3 regions of the Paramixta manurensis genome follow, and region 1 is predicted to be linked to each of the others. Evidence: predicted binding sites of a transcription regulator. Region 1 holds the regulator's gene; each other region holds the start of a gene.
The links. Region 1 encodes PhoB, which activates phosphate uptake and scavenging genes when phosphate is short. Its sites were predicted from a motif close to CTGTCATAAAACTGNCNNAT; they were not measured.
Positions count from the first base shown of each region.

Region 2: a site for PhoB is predicted at 3,891-3,910, ahead of pstS (phosphate ABC transporter substrate-binding protein PstS). Genes of this name have one in related genera too.
Region 3: a site for PhoB is predicted at 1,840-1,859, ahead of glpT (glycerol-3-phosphate transporter). Genes of this name have one in related genera too.

Region 1 covers NZ_CP054212.1:1,217,715-1,223,739, forward strand. The annotation lists gene sbcD (exonuclease subunit SbcD) at 1-571, opposite strand, end outside; gene phoB (phosphate response regulator transcription factor PhoB) at 773-1,462, shown strand; gene phoR (phosphate regulon sensor histidine kinase PhoR) at 1,477-2,790, shown strand; gene PMPD1_RS05940 (PstS family phosphate ABC transporter substrate-binding protein) at 2,810-3,751, shown strand; gene brnQ (branched-chain amino acid transport system II carrier protein) at 4,115-5,434, shown strand; gene proY (proline-specific permease ProY) at 5,503-6,025, shown strand, end outside.
Region 2 covers NZ_CP054212.1:4,589,503-4,595,527, forward strand. The annotation lists gene PMPD1_RS22005 (alpha/beta hydrolase) at 1-894, opposite strand, end outside; gene mgrA (L-glyceraldehyde 3-phosphate reductase) at 1,281-2,321, opposite strand; gene shiA (shikimate transporter) at 2,510-3,826, shown strand; gene pstS (phosphate ABC transporter substrate-binding protein PstS) at 3,983-5,026, shown strand; gene pstC (phosphate ABC transporter permease PstC) at 5,134-6,025, shown strand, end outside.
Region 3 covers NZ_CP054212.1:4,472,991-4,479,015, forward strand. The annotation lists gene metR (HTH-type transcriptional regulator MetR) at 1-116, shown strand, start outside; gene PMPD1_RS21470 (YehS family protein) at 214-693, shown strand; gene PMPD1_RS21475 (carboxylate/amino acid/amine transporter) at 738-1,601, opposite strand; gene glpT (glycerol-3-phosphate transporter) at 2,007-3,353, shown strand; gene glpQ (glycerophosphodiester phosphodiesterase) at 3,366-4,436, shown strand; gene yigL (sugar/pyridoxal phosphate phosphatase YigL) at 4,484-5,284, opposite strand; gene pldB (lysophospholipase L2) at 5,365-6,025, opposite strand, start outside.

The DNA.
Region 1 (6,025 bases):
AATGCCCGGTCGCAACGATCGGTAGCGGCAGGCCGAGCGTTTCGCGCAGGCGTACTGCCTGTTGGTAACAACGCTGATAATGGTCGGTAATCGCCTCCAGCAGGCTTTGCTGTTTTTCTCTGCCGGATTGCCCGGCCCGGCTACGCACAATATCGCGCGGACGTAAGAACGGAATCGCACAGAGTAGCGCGCCGGGGTTGCCCTCGCGATCTTTCAGCACCAGAACCTGTTCTGCCGGATCCTCACTGGCGGCGGCGATAACACGGGTGTTTAGGCAGGCCAGCAACTCGCGTGACTCGTTTAAGGTGGCAACGGAATCGTGATTGCCGCCCAGCACCACTAATTGGCAGCCGGTTTGCTGCAGTTGCACGACAAAGCGATTATACAGTTCGCGCGCATAGCTGGGCGGGGCGCCGCTATCAAAAATATCGCCTGCCACCACCACCGCATCAACCTGATATTGCTCAACGCGCTCAATCAGCCAGTCAAGAAATGCCTGATGCTCCGGCGCGCGGCTCTTGGTGTAAAAAAACTGCCCCAGATGCCAGTCTGAAGTATGGATGATTCGCATATTAACCCCGGCTTACGTAGCGTGCGTTGCCGATTATAACCAGCGCCGCGAAAAAGGGGCGGATAAATACCTCGGGAGGTTTCACAAAAGTGTTATGTAACGGTATGTTGACCCGTGCATTTTTCATAAATCTGTCATAAAACTGACGCATAATGGCGCCGCAAATCCCCGTGACAACCCGGTCACATCACAGGAGCAATAATGGCTAAGCGCATTCTGGTCGTCGAAGATGAAGCCCCAATTCGGGAAATGTTGTGTTTCGTTCTGGAGCAAAATGATTACCAGCCAATCGAAGCGGAAGATTATGACAGCGCCATCAATTTGCTGATTGAACCCTGGCCCGATTTGATCTTACTCGACTGGATGTTGCCCGGCGGCAGCGGCATCCAGTTTATTAAACATTTAAAACGTGAAGCGATGACGCGTGATATTCCGGTGATGATGATTACCGCGCGTGGTGAAGAGGAAGATCGCGTGCGCGGGCTAGAAGTCGGCGCCGATGATTACATTACCAAGCCATTTTCACCGAAAGAGTTGGTGGCGCGCATTAAAGCGGTGATGCGCCGGATCTCGCCAATGGCGGTAGAAGAGGTGATTGAGATGCAGGGCTTAAGTCTTGATCCTTCCTCACACCGGGTAATGTCGGCCACTACGCCACTGGAAATGGGGCCAACCGAGTACAAGCTGTTGCACTTTTTTATGACCCATCCCGAGCGCGTTTATAGCCGAGAACAGTTGCTAAATCACGTTTGGGGAACCAATGTCTATGTAGAAGATCGCACGGTTGACGTGCATATTCGCCGCTTGCGTAAAGCTCTGGAAGTGTCCGGGCACGATCGCATGGTGCAAACGGTGCGCGGAACGGGGTATCGTTTTTCCGCTCGCTACTAATTGGGGTCTGACTCGTGCTGGAACGCCTCTCCTGGAAGAGATTATTGCTGGAGCTAGTGTTGGCCTGTTTGCCAGCGTTGGCTATTGGGCTGGCCGTCGGCTATTTGCCCTGGCTGTTGTTGATATCGGTACTGGGGGTTTTAGGCTGGCATTTTTGGAATTTATTGCGTTTATCGCACTGGTTATGGGTGGATCGCACCATGACGCCGCCCGGCGGGCGTGGAAGCTGGGAGCCGCTGTTTTACGGTTTGTACCAAATGCAGTTACGCAATCGCCGCCGCCGCAGCGAACTGAGAAGTCTGATCATGCGTTTTCGCAGCGGCGCGGAGTCCTTACCGGATGCCGTGATTTTGACCACAGAGGAAGGCAATATTTTCTGGTGTAACGGCCTGGCACAGCAGCACTTGGGGCTACGCTGGCCGGAAGATAACGGCCAGAATATCCTTAACTTAATGCGTTATCCTGAGTTTTCCCGCTATTTACGTCAGCGTGATTTTGCCCGCCCGTTAACCTTAGTGGTGAACCACCACCGCCATTTGGAATTTCGCGTCATGCCTTACAGTGAGGGGCAATGGCTAATGGTGGCGCGTGATGTTACGCAAATGCATCAGTTAGAAGGCGCACGGCGTAACTTTTTTGCCAACGTTAGCCATGAGCTGCGTACGCCATTGACGGTATTACAAGGTTATCTGGAAATGATGAATGATGCGGTGCTGGAAGGGCGCGCCCGTGCGAAAGCGTTGCAGACCATGCAGGAACAAACGCGGCGTATGGATAGCCTGGTCGGGCAACTGCTCACTTTATCGCGTATAGAAGCGGCGCCAGCTATCGACCTGTCGGAAACCGTTGATGTGCCTGCCATGCTGCGGGTTTTACAGCGTGAAGCGGAAACGCTCAGTAATGGGCGGCATACGATTCATTTTAATACTGATCCGCATTTGCGGGTGTTTGGTAATGAAGAACAGCTACGCAGCGCTATTTCCAACTTGGTGTATAACGCAGTAAACCATACGCCGGAGGGCACCGATATTGAGATTAGTTGGTTGCGTAACGCACAAGGCGCGCGGTTTTGTGTGAAAGATAATGGCCCCGGGATTGCCGCTGAGCATTTGCCGCGTTTAACCGAGCGTTTTTATCGCGTAGATAAAGCGCGCTCGCGGGCAACCGGCGGCAGCGGGCTGGGGCTGGCAATTGTTAAACATGCGCTGAGCCACCACAACGCGCGGTTGGATATTGTGAGCGTGCCGCAGCAGGAAACCTGCTTTACCTTCACGCTCGGCCCGCGGTTGATTGTTCACCCCGGATTGCCGGAGAATACCCGGCGGTGACTATCGACGAGCATAAGCGATGAAAGCGATTATTCTGCTAGCGGCGTTGCTGCTGACTGGCGCAGCGCAGGCGGCGGAAAGCGGCCTAACCGGTAACCTAACCAGCGTCGGTTCAGATACGCTGGGGAATTTGATGACGTTGTGGGGAGAGAGCTTTAACCGGCACTATCCGGGCGTGAACGTACAAATTCAGGCGGCCGGTTCATCAACTGCGCCGACGGCGCTGGCGGCGGGCGCGGCGCAACTTGGCGCGATGAGCCGCCCGATGCAGGCTTCGGAGCGCCAGTTGTTTATCGCGAAATATGGTTATCCGCCATTAGCGGTGCCGGTGGCGATGGATGCGCTGGTGATGGTGGTCAATCAAGATAATCCCATTAAACAGCTCGATGCGGCGCAACTGGATGCCTTGTTCTCTGTCACTCGGCTGTGTGGCGCGAGCGCTACGCCGAAAACGTGGGGCGATCTCGGTTTAACACAGACCCACTGGCGTGCGCGCGGTATCCAGCGTTTTGGTCGTAATTCCGCGTCTGGCACCTGGGGGTTCTTCAAACAGCAGGCGTTGTGCGGCGGGGATTTCCGGCATGATGTGGATGAATATCCCGGCGCGGCGGCGGTAGTGCAGGCGGTGGCCGGTACGCTAAACGGTATTGGCTACACCAGCCTGGGGTTCCACTCCAGCGGCGTTAAAATTGTGCCGGTTGCGCAGCGCGGCGCGGCGGCAATTCAACCCGACGCCGAGACCATCCGTAATGGCCGTTATCCTTATGCGCGCCCGCTATATATCTATGTGAATAAAGCGCCGGGGAAACCGCTGGAGCCTCTGACAGCGGCTTTCTTGCGCCAGGTTCTTTCCCCGGAAGGGCAGGCATTAGTGAACCGGGTCGGATATTTACCCCTGTCAACGCCACAGGCCGCGCAAGCGATGAAATTGCTCACCCAGCGCGATCCGTTATCAAAATAACGCACGCTGCATTCCATGAGGTGGAGAAAATAGCATCAAACTGAGCAGAAAAAATACAACGCATATCCCGCACTTTTTCTAAACCATGGCGAGTTTGACTGGCTTTAAGATTTTATTCGATATATCACTCTGGTTTTCCGATCCCGTGTTGCCTTTCTTCGCTATAAACGTTTAACTTAGCGCCGTCGTCGCACAATTGCTCTGCGAATAGAAGAAAACAAATTTAAAACATCTGCATAACAGACTGGCAGCAGACAAATAACACTACGGATGGTTGAATCTGCCGCGCTTTTGCGTGACGGGATGCTGACGCGTTTAAACACCATTTTCATTACAACATCAGTCACAGGTTACCTGGTTTTTATGACACACCGCTTAACTCCAAAAGATATCCTCGCGCTAGGATTTATGACCTTCGCCCTGTTTGTCGGCGCGGGTAATATTATTTTTCCACCAATGGTGGGGATCCAATCCGGTGAACATGTTTGGGTCGCCGCGCTAGGTTTCCTGATCACCGCTGTAGGCTTACCGGTAATGACTGTCATTGCTTTGGCGCGCGTGGGTGGGGGAATCGATGCATTAAGTTCGCCTATCGGCAAAGCGGCGGGGCTATTATTGGCAACCGTGTGCTACCTGGCGGTTGGGCCACTGTTTGCCACTCCGCGTACCGCCACCGTCTCTTTTGAGGTCGGGATTGCGCCGATAGCCGGTGATGGCGCGATGCCACTGGTTATTTACAGCCTGATCTATTTCGCGTTGGTCATTGGTATTTCGCTTTATCCGGGCAAATTGCTGGATACCGTGGGGCACGTATTGGCGCCGTTGAAGATTGTGGCGCTGACGGTGCTTGGCGTGGCGGCGGTGCTGTGGCCTGCGGGCGGAACCATTCCGGCGACCGATGCCTATCAGCAGGCGGCGTTTTCCGGTGGGTTCGTGAATGGTTATTTAACCATGGATACCTTAGGTGCCATGGTATTTGGCATTGTGATTGTTAATGCTGCACGCTCACGCGGTGTGAGCGATGCCCGGCTGTTAACGCGTTATACCGTGTTGGCTGGCCTAATTGCTGGCTGCGGCCTGGCGCTGGTTTATCTCAGCTTGTTTAAGCTTGGGTCTGGCAGTGGCACGCTGGTGGATCAAAATGTTAATGGCGCGGCAATCCTGCATGCCTATGTACAGCAAACCTTTGGCGGCATGGGCAGCGTCTTTCTTGCTGCGCTGATTTTTGTTGCCTGTATGGTGACAGCAGTGGGCTTGACCTGTGCTTGCGCGGAATTCTTCGAACAGTATTTACCGCTGTCATATCGTAGCCTGGTGTTTATCTTAGGTCTGTTCTCCATGGTGGTTTCCAACCTCGGGCTGAGCCACTTAATTCAGATTTCGATTCCGGTACTGACGGCGATATATCCACCTTGTATTGTGTTGGTGGTGCTGAGCTTTACCTTAAGCTGGTGGAATAAAGGCGCCTGGATCGTCGCGCCCACTATGCTGATCAGCCTGTTGTTCGGGATCATTGATGCGGTTAAAACCACCAATTTTAGTGCGCTGCTGCCCTCCTTTACTCAGCACTTGCCGTTGGCAGAGCAGGGGTTGGCATGGCTGCCGCCGTCGTTGGCAATGCTGGTTGTCGCGGGGGTTTATGATCGGGTATTAGGGCGGCAACGCGTCACAGCGCACCAGTAACTGAATTGAATCATCACTAACCACGGGGTCACCCGTGGTTTTTTTCGTTTGTAAGGTAATACGTGGTTATGAAAAAAAACAACACGCTTAAACGTGGACTAAGCACGCGCCATATCCGCTTTATGGCATTAGGGTCGGCCATTGGTACCGGGTTGTTCTATGGTTCCGCTGATGCGATTAAGATGGCCGGTCCCAGCGTGCTGTTGGCATATATTATTGGCGGCGCGGTCGCCTATATTATTATGCGGGCGTTGGGTGAGATGTCGGTCAATAACCCGCAAGCCAGCTCCTTCTCGCGCTATGCTCAGGACTACTTAGGTCCATTGGCAGGGTATATCACTGGCTGGACCTATTGCTTCGAAATCCTGATTGTGGCAATTGCCGACGTGACGGCATTTGGTATCTATATGGGGGTGTGGTTCCCGGCGGTACCGCACTGGATTTGGGTACTGAGCGTGGTGTTGATCATCGGCGGCATCAATCTACTGAGCGTGAAAGTGTTTGGTGAGGTTGAGTTTTGGTTCTCCTTTTTCAAAGTTGCCACCATCATTGTGATGATTATTGCCGGTTTCGGCATTATTTTTTGGGGCA
Region 2 (6,025 bases), 1.2 Mb from region 1:
CGATTGTAACGTCGGTTTCAGCGCCTCAGGATCGGTGAGGGCCGGGCTGTAGGTTAAAGGGGTTTGCGTAATACCGTACGGACGCACCACCTTCTTGCCATATTTAAACCAGTCCGGCGCGCCGACATCTTTAAGGTTGTAAAACGGCGGGCCGCTGGATTCGACGGCAACTAACGCTTTCACACCTTTTGGTCGATCATTCGCAATTCCCCAGCCGATCGGGCCGGATTGCGAATGGGTCAACATGATTATCGGCCCAATCTTATCAATTAACTTGTCGACCGCTGAGCGATTAAGCGTTTCATTCTGTTGGAGATTCGTCATGTCTTCGACCTGGGCGGCAAAAAATTGGTCGAAAGTTTTATCACCCGGCTTACCCATCCCTGGCCATTGAGTATGTTGCTTCGCCTGCGGGTAGAGATTTTTATCTTGTTGACGAGAAAACCAGCTCATTGAGTACTCGGTACTGGGTTTACGCGTCGGGCCATAACTGTCCGGGTAGTAACCGGAACGGCCTCGCCCAACCTGGTCGACGACGTAGACCGCGTAGCCCTGGCTGAGAAACCAGGTCGCCCATCCTTCGCGTCCATCGGGCGTTTCGTAATAACCGGCTCCGGTTTGGCCGCCACCGTGAATTAAGACAATTGGCCATCGGTGGGTTTGTTTTGCCGGGATCTGATACTGAACGTACATTTGTCCCGCCATTCGCTGCCCATTATCGGTTGGCGTATAACTGCCCTCAACGTAAAAATTTCCCTGGCTTTGTATGGTTATCGGCCCTTTTTGTAGGGTAACGCGTTCGCTGCCCGGCGTCTGGGCCAGCGCGTTTGCCAACGGCAATCCACAGAAAAAAGCGGTAGTACAGAGAAAACCTAACGTATTTCGACCTTTCATTATTACTTACCTTGTTGGTGAGTAGATTTCCTTGCCGAATGGAAAGTCACCCCAACCACAGTCGAACAGGGGAAATAATCCCAGGCAAGCGCCCGGATTACGACACTGCCGGTCATAATCGGTAGATGGTCCTTTAGAGTTATTTCTTTATTAAGGACATCATTTCTACATATAAGATAGTGCTTATCGAGCGTCAATCCGATGGGTAGGCTAATTGTCGATAATGTGAGCTGGTGATGCCTTTTGTATAAAAGACATGCTGTCTTTATGAGGGAAATAACAAGAATGGAGAGACCTCAAGAGAGGAAGATCAACGACCAGTAGGGAGAGGGTGATTGTCTGGCGAGCGGTGAGGTGGCCCGACACCGGGCCACCGGGATAAAGACTTATTCGGCGCCAATTGATGATGAGACGCGCCACCGATCAACATTGCCTTCTTGTGCGTAACGATCGATTTCTTTTAACTCAGCATCGCTAAAACTGAGGTTGTTCAATGCATCCAGTGAGTTATCCAATTGCGCTACCGTGCGTGCGCCAATGAGGGCGGAGGAAACACGCGGATCGCGCAATGCCCAGGCAATGGCCATTTGCGCCAGCGTTTGTCCCCGGCGTTGTGCAATATCGTTCAGCGCACGAATACGCTGTAGGTTTTCCTCGCTGAGCATGCCTTCGTCCAGCGAACCGCCACGCGATGCGCGCGCATCCTGTGGAATCCCTTTCAGGTATTTCTCTGTCAGCATGCCTTGTGCCAGCGGCGAAAAGGCAATGCAACCGGCGCCAATTTCCTCCAGCGTATCCAGCAAGCCGTGCTCGATGGTGCGGTTTAGCATGGAGTAATTGGGTTGATGGATAAATAACGGCACGCCTTCATGGCGTAAAATCTCTGCCGCCTGGCGGGTAAGGGCCGGAGAGTAGGAAGAGATTCCCACATAGAGGGCTTTCCCCTGCCGATGGAGCTGGACGAGCGCACCGATAGTCTCCTCCAGCGGCGTATTCGGATCGACGCGGTGCGAATAAAAAATATCGACATAATCCAGTTTCATGCGGCGCAAACTCTGCTCACAACTGGCGATCAGATGCTTACGCGTGCCGGTTGGGCCACCGTAGGGGCCGGGCCACATTGGCCAGCCAGCTTTCGTGGAGATCACCAGTTCATCGCGATAGGGGGCGAAGTCTTGCGCCAGCCAGCGACCAAAGTTCTCCTCCGCTGAGCCCGGCGGCGGGCCGTAGTTATTGGCGAGGTCAAAATGGGTCACGCCGCGATCAAAAGCACGCCGCAAAATCAGGCGACCGGTCTCAAAATTGTCAACGCCGCCGAAATTTTGCCACAGACCAAGCGATATGGCGGGTAATACCATGCCGCTTTGCCCGACGCGACGCCAGGACATCGAACCTTCATAACGGGATGGATTAGCTAAGTAATTCATACTTTGATGGATCTCCCTGAAGTGTGGTTGACTAACGGTTACCATAACGAATGTGGCGATTAAAGAACATGGTCTTTTGCCTGCCATCATTCCGGGGATGATAGCTGTTCCATTTTGGCGGCGCTGTCGCCAGCTGCGTCATTCGGTGTGGCCTGATAAAAAAATGAGACTGAAAAAACAGGATAGTTATGGATACCTCGATTGTTACCCCTTCCGGGTCTGAACAAGAAATGGCGCGCCGCGCGGCTTGGGGAAGTTTTGCCGGCGCGGTGGTCGATTGGTATGACTTTTTATTGTATGGCATTACTGCTGCGCTGGTGTTTAATCACGCCTTCTTTCCACAAATCAGTCCGGCAATGGGCACGTTAGTGGCGTTTGCGACCTTTGGCGTCGGCTTTTTATTTCGCCCTTTAGGTGGCATTGTTTTTGGGCATTTTGGCGATCGGCTCGGGCGCAAAAAAATGTTGATGCTTACCGTGTGGATGATGGGTTTAGCCACCGCCGCGATCGGTTTGCTGCCCGGCTACGCGACGCTTGGCTGGGGCGCGCCGGTATTATTGGTGATCTTGCGTGCTATTCAGGGGTTTGCGGTCGGTGGCGAATGGGGCGGTGCGGCATTGCTGGCGGTAGAAAATGCGCCTGCCGGTAAAAAGGCGTTTTATAGCAGTGGCGTTCAGGTGGGCTACGGCGTTGGGCTATTACTGGCTACCGGGTTGGTGTCGCTGATTAGCCACTTTTCCACGGAGGCGGATTTTTTAAGTTGGGGCTGGCGGTTGCCCTTCTTATTTAGCTTGGTGCTGGTGGCGATAGCCTGGCGTATTCGGGCCGGAATGGCGGAATCGCCAGCCTTTTTGGCGCAGCAAGAATCCACGGAGAAAAAAGAGACGTTACCGGTTATTGAGGCGTTACGTCGCCATCCTGGCGCGTTCTTACTGATTATCGCGCTTAGGTTATGCGAGCTGTTGACCATGTATATCGTAACCACCTTCGCCCTCAATTATTCCACCTCAACGCTGGGATTATCGCGTGAGTTGTTTCTGAATATTGGGTTATTGGTGGGGGCGGTTAGTTGCCTGACTATTCCCTGTTTCGCGTTGCTGGCCGATCGCTTTGGACGCCGCCGCGTCTATATTACCGGCGCACTGCTTGGCGCGATCAGCGCTTTTCCGTTTTTTCTGGCGATGGAATCACACGCTACGCTGGCAATTGTTTTCTTTTCGCTGATGCTAGCCAATGTTGCCCACGATATGGTGGTTTGCGTGCAGCAGCCAATGTTTACCGAGCTGTTTGGTACCCGTTATCGCTATAGCGGCGCGGGCGTTGGGTATCAGGTGGCAAGTGTGGTTGGCGGCGGGTTCACTCCCTTTATTGCCGCCGCGCTGGTGAGTTTTTCCGGCGGTAGTTGGCACAGTGTGGCTATCTATCTCACCGCCGGTTGTCTTATCTCTGCTTTTTCTGCATTGTGGGTTAATCCCTTACATTCTGCGGACTCGGCGCCTCGGTAACCGTTACGGTTACCGAACCGTTCTCATTTCGTTGTCACAAAACTGTCATAGTTTGTACATTTAGCTGTCATCAAACTGTCCTATTTTCCCTCCTGCAGCAATCCAGATTCTTACTAAAACGGCATACAGCCTGACTTTTACTCCCCTGGAGGGAATATGACACTGATGCGTAGCACCGTTGCCCGAATCGTCGCAGCAACCCTTTCTATTAGCGCGGTTTCTGCGTTTGCAGCTACCGATCTGACGGGCGCTGGCGGTACATTCCCGGCCCCGGTTTATGCCAAGTGGGCAGCAGAATATCAGCAAGCGACCGGTAGCAAGGTTAACTACCAAGGCATTGGCTCTTCCGGCGGCGTGAAGCAAATTATTGCTAAAACCGTAGATTTTGGCGCCTCGGATGCCCCGTTGTCTGATGATGATTTGCAGAAAAATGGTCTGTTCCAGTTCCCAACGGTTATTGGCGGCGTGGTTCTGGCCGTTAACCTGCCGGGTATTCAATCCGGTCAGTTAACCCTGGATGGTCAAACGGTTGGCGATATTTATCTGGGCAAAATTAAAAAATGGAATGACCCGGCAATCGCCAAACTTAACCCGGGCGTCAAATTGCCTGCCATCAATATTGCTGTCGTGCGTCGTGCAGACGGTTCCGGTACCTCATTCGTCTTCACCAGCTATCTGTCTAAAGTGAATAGCGACTGGAGTAGCAAAATTGGTAAAGGCAACACCGTTAACTGGCCAACAGGCTTAGGCGGCAAAGGTAATGATGGCGTAGCCGCTTTCGTTCAACGTTTACCGGGTTCTATTGGTTACGTGGAATATGCCTACGCCAAACAGAACAAACTGGCTTACACCAAGCTGGTGGATGCGGACGGTGAATCGGTTAGCCCAACGGAAGAAACCTTTAGTAATGCCGCGAAAGGCGCTGACTGGAGTAAATCTTTCGCCCAGGATCTGACTTATCAAAAAGGTGCCGATGCCTGGCCAATCACTTCTACCACCTTCATCCTGGTCTACAAAAATCAGACCAACGCACAGAAGGGCGCGGAAGTGCTGAAGTTCTTTGATTGGGCGTACAAAGGCGGCGCTAAAACCGCTACCGACTTAGATTACGCCACTTTGCCAGCCGCGGTTACCGAGCAGGTACGTAGCGCATGGACCGCAAATGTGAAAGACGGTTCCGGTAAACCGCTGTACCCGTAAATCGCGGTGTATTGACGCGGTAGCAGCCACTATTGCTGCTCCGCGTGACTCCTCGGGGCTGCTTGGCGCGGCCCCGTATTTAAGCCGCACTGACTATCGAGATATTTATGGCTGTATCGAAGCCGACATTTAAAGCCCCCGGTAAGCAAGGCGATATTCTGTTTGGCGCGCTGGTTAAACTGGCGGCGCTGATCGTGCTTTTGTTGCTTGGCGGTATCATCGTCTCGCTGATTATCTCCTCGTGGCCCAGCATCCAAAAATTTGGTTTTTCTTTCCTGTGGACCAAAGAGTGGGATGCGCCTAATCAGCAATTTGGTGCGTTGGTGCCGATTTACGGTACCGTAGTGACCTCAGTGATTGCGCTGATTATTGCGGTACCGGTGAGCTTCGGTATTGCCTTGTTTCTGACCGAGCTGGCGCCAAACTGGCTGCGTCGCCCGCTGGGCGTCGCGATTGAGTTATTGGCCGCCATCCCGAGCATCGTTTACGGCATGTGGGGCTTATTTATTTTTGCGCCGCTGTTCGCCGAGTATTTCCAGACGCCGGTAGGCGATGTGCTATCGACTATTCCTTTTATTGGCGCCCTGTTCTCCGGCCCGGCTTTTGGCATTGGTATCCTTGCCGCTGGCGTAATTCTGGCGATTATGATCATCCCTTACATCTCCTCAGTAATGCGTGATGTGTTTGAACAAACCCCGGTGATGATGAAAGAGTCGGCTTACGGTATCGGCTGCACTACCTGGGAAGTTATCTGGCGTATCGTGCTGCCGTTCACCAAAAACGGCGTGATTGGCGGCGTGATGTTGGGTTTAGGACGTGCGCTAGGTGAAACCATGGCGGTCACGTTTATTATCGGCAACACCTACCAGCTCGACAGCGTCTCGCTGTATATGCCCGGTAACAGTATTACTTCAGCGCTGGCGAATGAGTTCGCCGAAGCCGAGTCAGGCGTACATGTTGCGGCGCTGATGGAGCTGGGTCTGATTCTGTTTGTGATTA
Region 3 (6,025 bases), 1.4 Mb from region 1:
AGCCAGTGGTGGAAGCCTTTATTCGCTCCGCGCGTCAACACGCTTGTAATCATCTGCCCTTCGTGCGGGATGCTTCACGTCCTGGCGCGGCATTGCCTTCAGTACCCGCCTCTTGAGAGTTCGAAGGGCAGATTTATTCTGCCCTTACGTATAATCCCGGCGCACCCTGCCTTATAATGCGCCGCATCCCTGCCGAATTAACGAGATTTTACCATGACCAATAACGATGTTTTACGTAGCGTTCGCTACATGCTGGACTTAAGTGACGCCAAGGTCGCCTCGATTTTCGCGCTGGCCGAGTGTGAAGTCCCAACGTCGGATGTGCAAGCATGGCTGAAAAAAGAGGATGAGGCGGATTATCGTCCCTGCCCGGACGTGTTGATGGGCTATTTTCTTAACGGTTTAATTTTTTTGCGCCGGGGCAAAAGCGATGACGCGCCAGTTCCCTCAATTGAACGTAAGATGACCAATAATATCGTGCTAAAGAAATTGCGGATCGCCTTCGATCTGAAAACTACCGATATCGCCGAGATCCTGAAAAAGGTTGATTTTGCGGTCTCCCAGGCAGAAATTGGGGCGATATTCCGTAAACCCGGGCATAAAAACTATCGCGAATGCGGCGACCAAATTTTGCGTAACTTCCTCAAAGGGTTGACCTTAATCCAACGTCCGGCCCGCGTGAAAACCGCCTAAATAATTCCGGCTAAAGGCGCCACAATCTGGCGCCCTTTCGCGCATTATTGGCTTACTGTCTGGCCAATAATCCATTTTTTATGCACCCACAGTGAAGCGCAAATCACGGCAGCACCCACAATGAAACTCGGCCAGTGAGGCTGTTCTTGCCAAATGGCGAGGTTGACCAGCAGACCCGCCGGAACGTGCATATTGTTCATAATACCTAAGGTACCGGCATCGACCTGCGTCGCACCATAGTTCCACATAAAATAGCCCAAGCCAGACGCCACGACACCCAGCCACAAGAGAATTCCCCACTGTAGACCGGTGGTCGGCAATTTTTGTGGATTCCCCCACAGATACCAGGCAAGAACCGCCGCCAGTACTGCGCCGAGGTAAAACCAAGAGAACGCAGTATGCTGCGGCATTGGTCGCGTTTCTTGCAAACGCTTATATCCCACCATACCCAACGCGAAACAGAGATTTGCCAGTTGAACCAACAATAAGCCAAACCAAAAATGGTCGCTGACTTTGTCATAACGAATAATGGCCGCGCCCACCACGGCCAGCATCGCGCTCAATGCATAACCAACACGTACACGACGCCCACTAATCACGTCATAAATCAGCGTGACATAGAGCGGCGTCATCACGGTAAACAGCAGCAGCTCCGAGACACTGAGGTAGAGATAAGCCTGAAAGCTAATTAAATACATCACGCCGAGCTGTAACATGCCTACCAGCATATACAGTAACAGCGTCGAGGGCCGGTATCCCCGCCAGCGCAGGAAAGGTAAAAACACCAACGCGGCCAGCCCCAGGCGGACCAAAACCGCGAATACGCTATCCACCTGTCCGGCCAGATAAACGCCAATCAGACTGAAAGAAAACGCCCATAGTACGGTGGTGATAATCAGTAATGGCACATTACATACTCGTCATAAAAAACCAGCGGACATTGTAATCAAACCGGCGAGGTAAAAACCCACTATTTGGTTTACATCTGTTCAGATAAAGAACAATCAAAAAATGAATGATAAAGAAAAAAAACGCGCACCAAACGAAAAATCATAATAATAACGATGGCATTACCGTGACTTAAATCACTTAATATCCTCTAAGACTTTTCGTATTACACCATTTTGTGATGTGCGCAGCATCAAAGTGTAATAAAACTGTAACATTTGAGCGTTTCCTCACAGTTACAAAGCGACTTAATTACTAACATTTGCGCGAATTGGAACATTTCGCCATTAAATCTGGTTAATTACTCCTTTTTATACCCATCCTGCTGGGATTTCAGAACAAAATTGCGCCATTGGAGGCCATTTATGCTCACCATTTTTAAGCCAGCCGCACATCTACCGCGCGTCTCGGAAGATCGCGTCGACCCGCTCTATAAACGCCTACGCTGGCAAATATTTTTTGGGATTTTCTTTGGTTATGCCGCCTATTACCTGGTGCGGAAAAACTTCGCGCTGGCGATGCCGTACCTGGTCGAACAGGGCTTCTCGCGCGGCGATCTTGGCTTTGCCCTCTCGGCGATTTCGATTGCCTATGGGTTTTCAAAGTTCATTATGGGTTCAGTTTCTGATCGCTCCAATCCGCGTGTTTTCTTACCCGCCGGGCTGATCCTCGCCGGCGCGGTGATGCTGTTTATGGGGTTTGTCCCGTGGGCGACCTCAAGCATTATGGTCATGTTCGTGCTGTTATTTCTCTGCGGTTGGTTCCAGGGAATGGGCTGGCCTCCTTGTGGCCGCACCATGGTTCACTGGTGGTCGCATAAAGAACGCGGCAGTATCGTTTCCGTTTGGAACTGCGCCCACAACGTTGGCGGCGGGCTTCCTCCTCTGCTGTTTCTGCTTGGCATGGCCTGGTTTAACGACTGGAAAGCGGCGCTCTATATGCCTGCCTTTGGTGCCATTGTGGTGGCGATTATCGCCTTTGCACTGATGCGTGACACGCCGCAATCCTGCGGTTTACCGCCGATTGAAGAGTACAAAAATGATTACCCGCCGGATTACAGCGAAAAATACGAAGAAGAGTTAACCGCGAAGCAAATTTTCATGCAGTACGTCCTACCCAACAAAATGTTGTGGTATATCGCGCTGGCAAACGTCTTTGTCTATCTGTTGCGCTACGGCATCCTTGACTGGTCGCCGACCTATTTAAAAGAAGTGAAGCATTTCGCGCTTGACGAGTCTTCATGGGCCTACTTCTTTTACGAATATGCCGGTATCCCCGGCACGCTACTGTGCGGCTGGATGTCAGATAAGGTCTTTCGAGGTAACCGTGGCGCTACCGGGGTGTTCTTTATGGTACTGGTCACTATTGCCACGGTGGTTTACTGGTTGAACCCGGCGGGTCATCCAAATGTCGACATGGCCTGCATGATCATCATCGGTTTCTTAATTTATGGCCCGGTGATGCTAATTGGCTTACATGCGCTGGAGTTGGCGCCGAAAAAAGCGGCCGGTACCGCAGCCGGTTTTACCGGGCTGTTTGGGTATCTGGGCGGATCAGTGGCGGCCAGCGCCATTGTCGGTTACACGGTTGATTTCTTCGGCTGGAATGGCGGTTTCATTATTATGATTGGCGGTTGCGTACTGGCAGTCATTTTCCTGGTACTCACCATGCTGAATGAGAAAAAACACAAACAGCAATTACAGCATCAGTAATGGGAGCAGAGGATGAAACTCACAGCATTATTGTCAGTGTTACTGATGGCTACCGCACTGAATGCAGCGGCGGAAACCAACGGGAAAGTCGTGATCGCTCATCGCGGCGCCAGCGGCTACCTACCGGAACATACGCTGGAAGCCAAAGCGATGGCGTATGCGCAAGGCGCAGATTTCCTTGAGCAAGATTTGGTGATGACCAAAGACGATCAGTTAGTGGTGTTGCACGACCATTATCTTGATCGGGTGACGGATGTCGCGCAACGTTTCCCAAAACGGATGCGCAAAGATGGGCGCTATTACGCGATTGATTTCACCCTCGCCGAGATTAAGAGCCTGAAATTTACCGAAGGTTTTACGCTGAAAAACGGCAAAGCGGTACAGACTTTTCCAGGGCGTTTCCCAATGGGCAAATCTGATTTCCATGTGCACACCTTTCAGGAGGAAATTGAGTTTGTACAAGGCTTGAACCATTCCACCGGCAAAAATATCGGTATTTATACCGAAATTAAAGCGCCCTGGTTCCATCACAAGGAAGGGAAAGACATTGCCGCGAAGGTGCTGGCGGTGCTTAAGCAATATGGTTATACCGGTAAACAGGATAATGTTTACCTCCAGTGTTTCGATTTTAATGAACTTAAGCGCATTAAAACCGAGCTGGAGCCGAAAATGGGGATGAACCTGAAGCTGGTACAACTGATCACCGAAACCGACTCGAAAGAGACGGAGGAGTTGAAGAACGGACACTGGGTGAACTATAGCTATGACTGGATGTTCCGCCCCGGCGCGATGAAAGAGCTGGCACGCTACGTTGATGGTATCGGGCCAGATTATCATGAGCTGTTTGGTGCGGATTCAAAACCCGGCGATCTTCATCTGACGCCAATGGCGCAGGAAGCGCATGCTAATAAGCTGCTGATTCATCCCTATACCGTGCGAGCCGACCAGTTGCCGCCGTGGGCCGCCAACGTCGACCAGTTATATGACGCGCTGTATAACCAAGCGAATGTGGAAGGTTTATTTACCGACTTCCCGGATAAAGCGGTGCATTTTCTGCAAACTGAAACCCACGCATCACCTTAGCATCGCCACATTAATCGGCCCCGCAGCGCCTATCTGCGGGGCCTCTTTTACGCCAAAAAAAGCTGGCGTAAATAATGTGGCACCGCATCTTCCGCATTGCTGCCGATCACTTCCATTTCCGGCAACAAATCCTTCAATCGTTGATGGGCATTACGCATGATGCAGCCCTTACCAGACATGGTAAGCATCTCTTTATCGTTCAAACCATCGCCGAAAGCGACGCACTCTTTCAGAGAATAACCGAGCAGTTTTGCCACCTCTTCCAATGCATGGCCTTTCGACACGCCGCCCGCCATCACTTCCAGACAGGTTGGAAAAGAGAAACTTACGTTAACCCGATCGCCCCAACGCGCAATCAGCGCTTGCTCTAACGGAACCAAACGTTCCGCATCGTCGCAGGTGAAAAAGACTTTGCTGATGCCATCCGTTTCAAGCATGCCCGGCTCAAACACGCGATAGGTAAATTCCGACTCGATAAAGTATTTATTCTCTTCCGGACGATGACGGCTTAGATACCACTCATCGTTACGGTAAACGTTGGTCAGGATTTCCGGGTCATCATATTTAACCGCGAACAGATCATGGGCAATATCCTCATCCAGGTTGTGGCTGAAGATCAGATCCCCGGCGGTATTGTGCACACGCGCGCCATTCGAAGTAATCATGAAGGCTTCGATCTCAAGATTGTCGCGCATCTGCGAAACATCAATGTGGTGGCGGCCGGTGGCGAAAACGAAATGCACATCGCGAGCGGTCAGCAACTTCAACGTCTCTTTGGTATACGGCGTCAATCGATGATCGGGTGAAAGCAGTGTGCCGTCCAGGTCGGAAGCGACTATGTGGTACATGAAAAACCTCTGGTAACGAAATGGATAATCAGGTTCAGGATCCCTGAACCAGCATTAATCAATCTGAGTGATGCAAAAATTTAGGGCGTATGCCGTTGGTAAAAATCAACGATGGCATTTAACGCCTCGGCACGCATGCTGTCTTTTTCAAACAAGATCTCATGACGCGCGCCGGAAATCACTTGCGGTTTTCCCCCTTCACAAGGATGCCCGGCCGCACGCATTGCCTGACAAAACAGATCCTGTGAACGGTTATCAACCACCTTGTCTTCTTCCGCTTGTAAGAGTAACAACGGCGTACTGATTACCGCGGCTTTAGTGAGTATATTTTGCCCGGCCTGAATCCCTTCGCGCACCCAGTGATAGGTGGGGCCGCCAACGCGAATTTCAGGATCGTCAGCGTAGAAACGCAAATTGCGACGATAGCGCTCACGACTGTGGGTCAACTGATTCATGCCAAACGGCCTGGCGCGCCATTTGCCGGTGCCCAGCGCATAACCATCACGAAAGGCGGGGCGTTTTTCGGCCCAATTCAGAATGCGATGCGCCATCCATGAAGGCAACGGCAGATAGATGCCAAACATCGGTGAGGCCAGCACCGCAGCATCAAATGCCTGCGGCAGACGCGCCAATAACAATGTCAGGATCGCGCCGCCCATAGAATGCGCCAGCGCATAACGATGCCGATAGTGCTTCGCAGCGATTTCCTGCCAATACAGCGTTTCCAGATCGTCCACATAA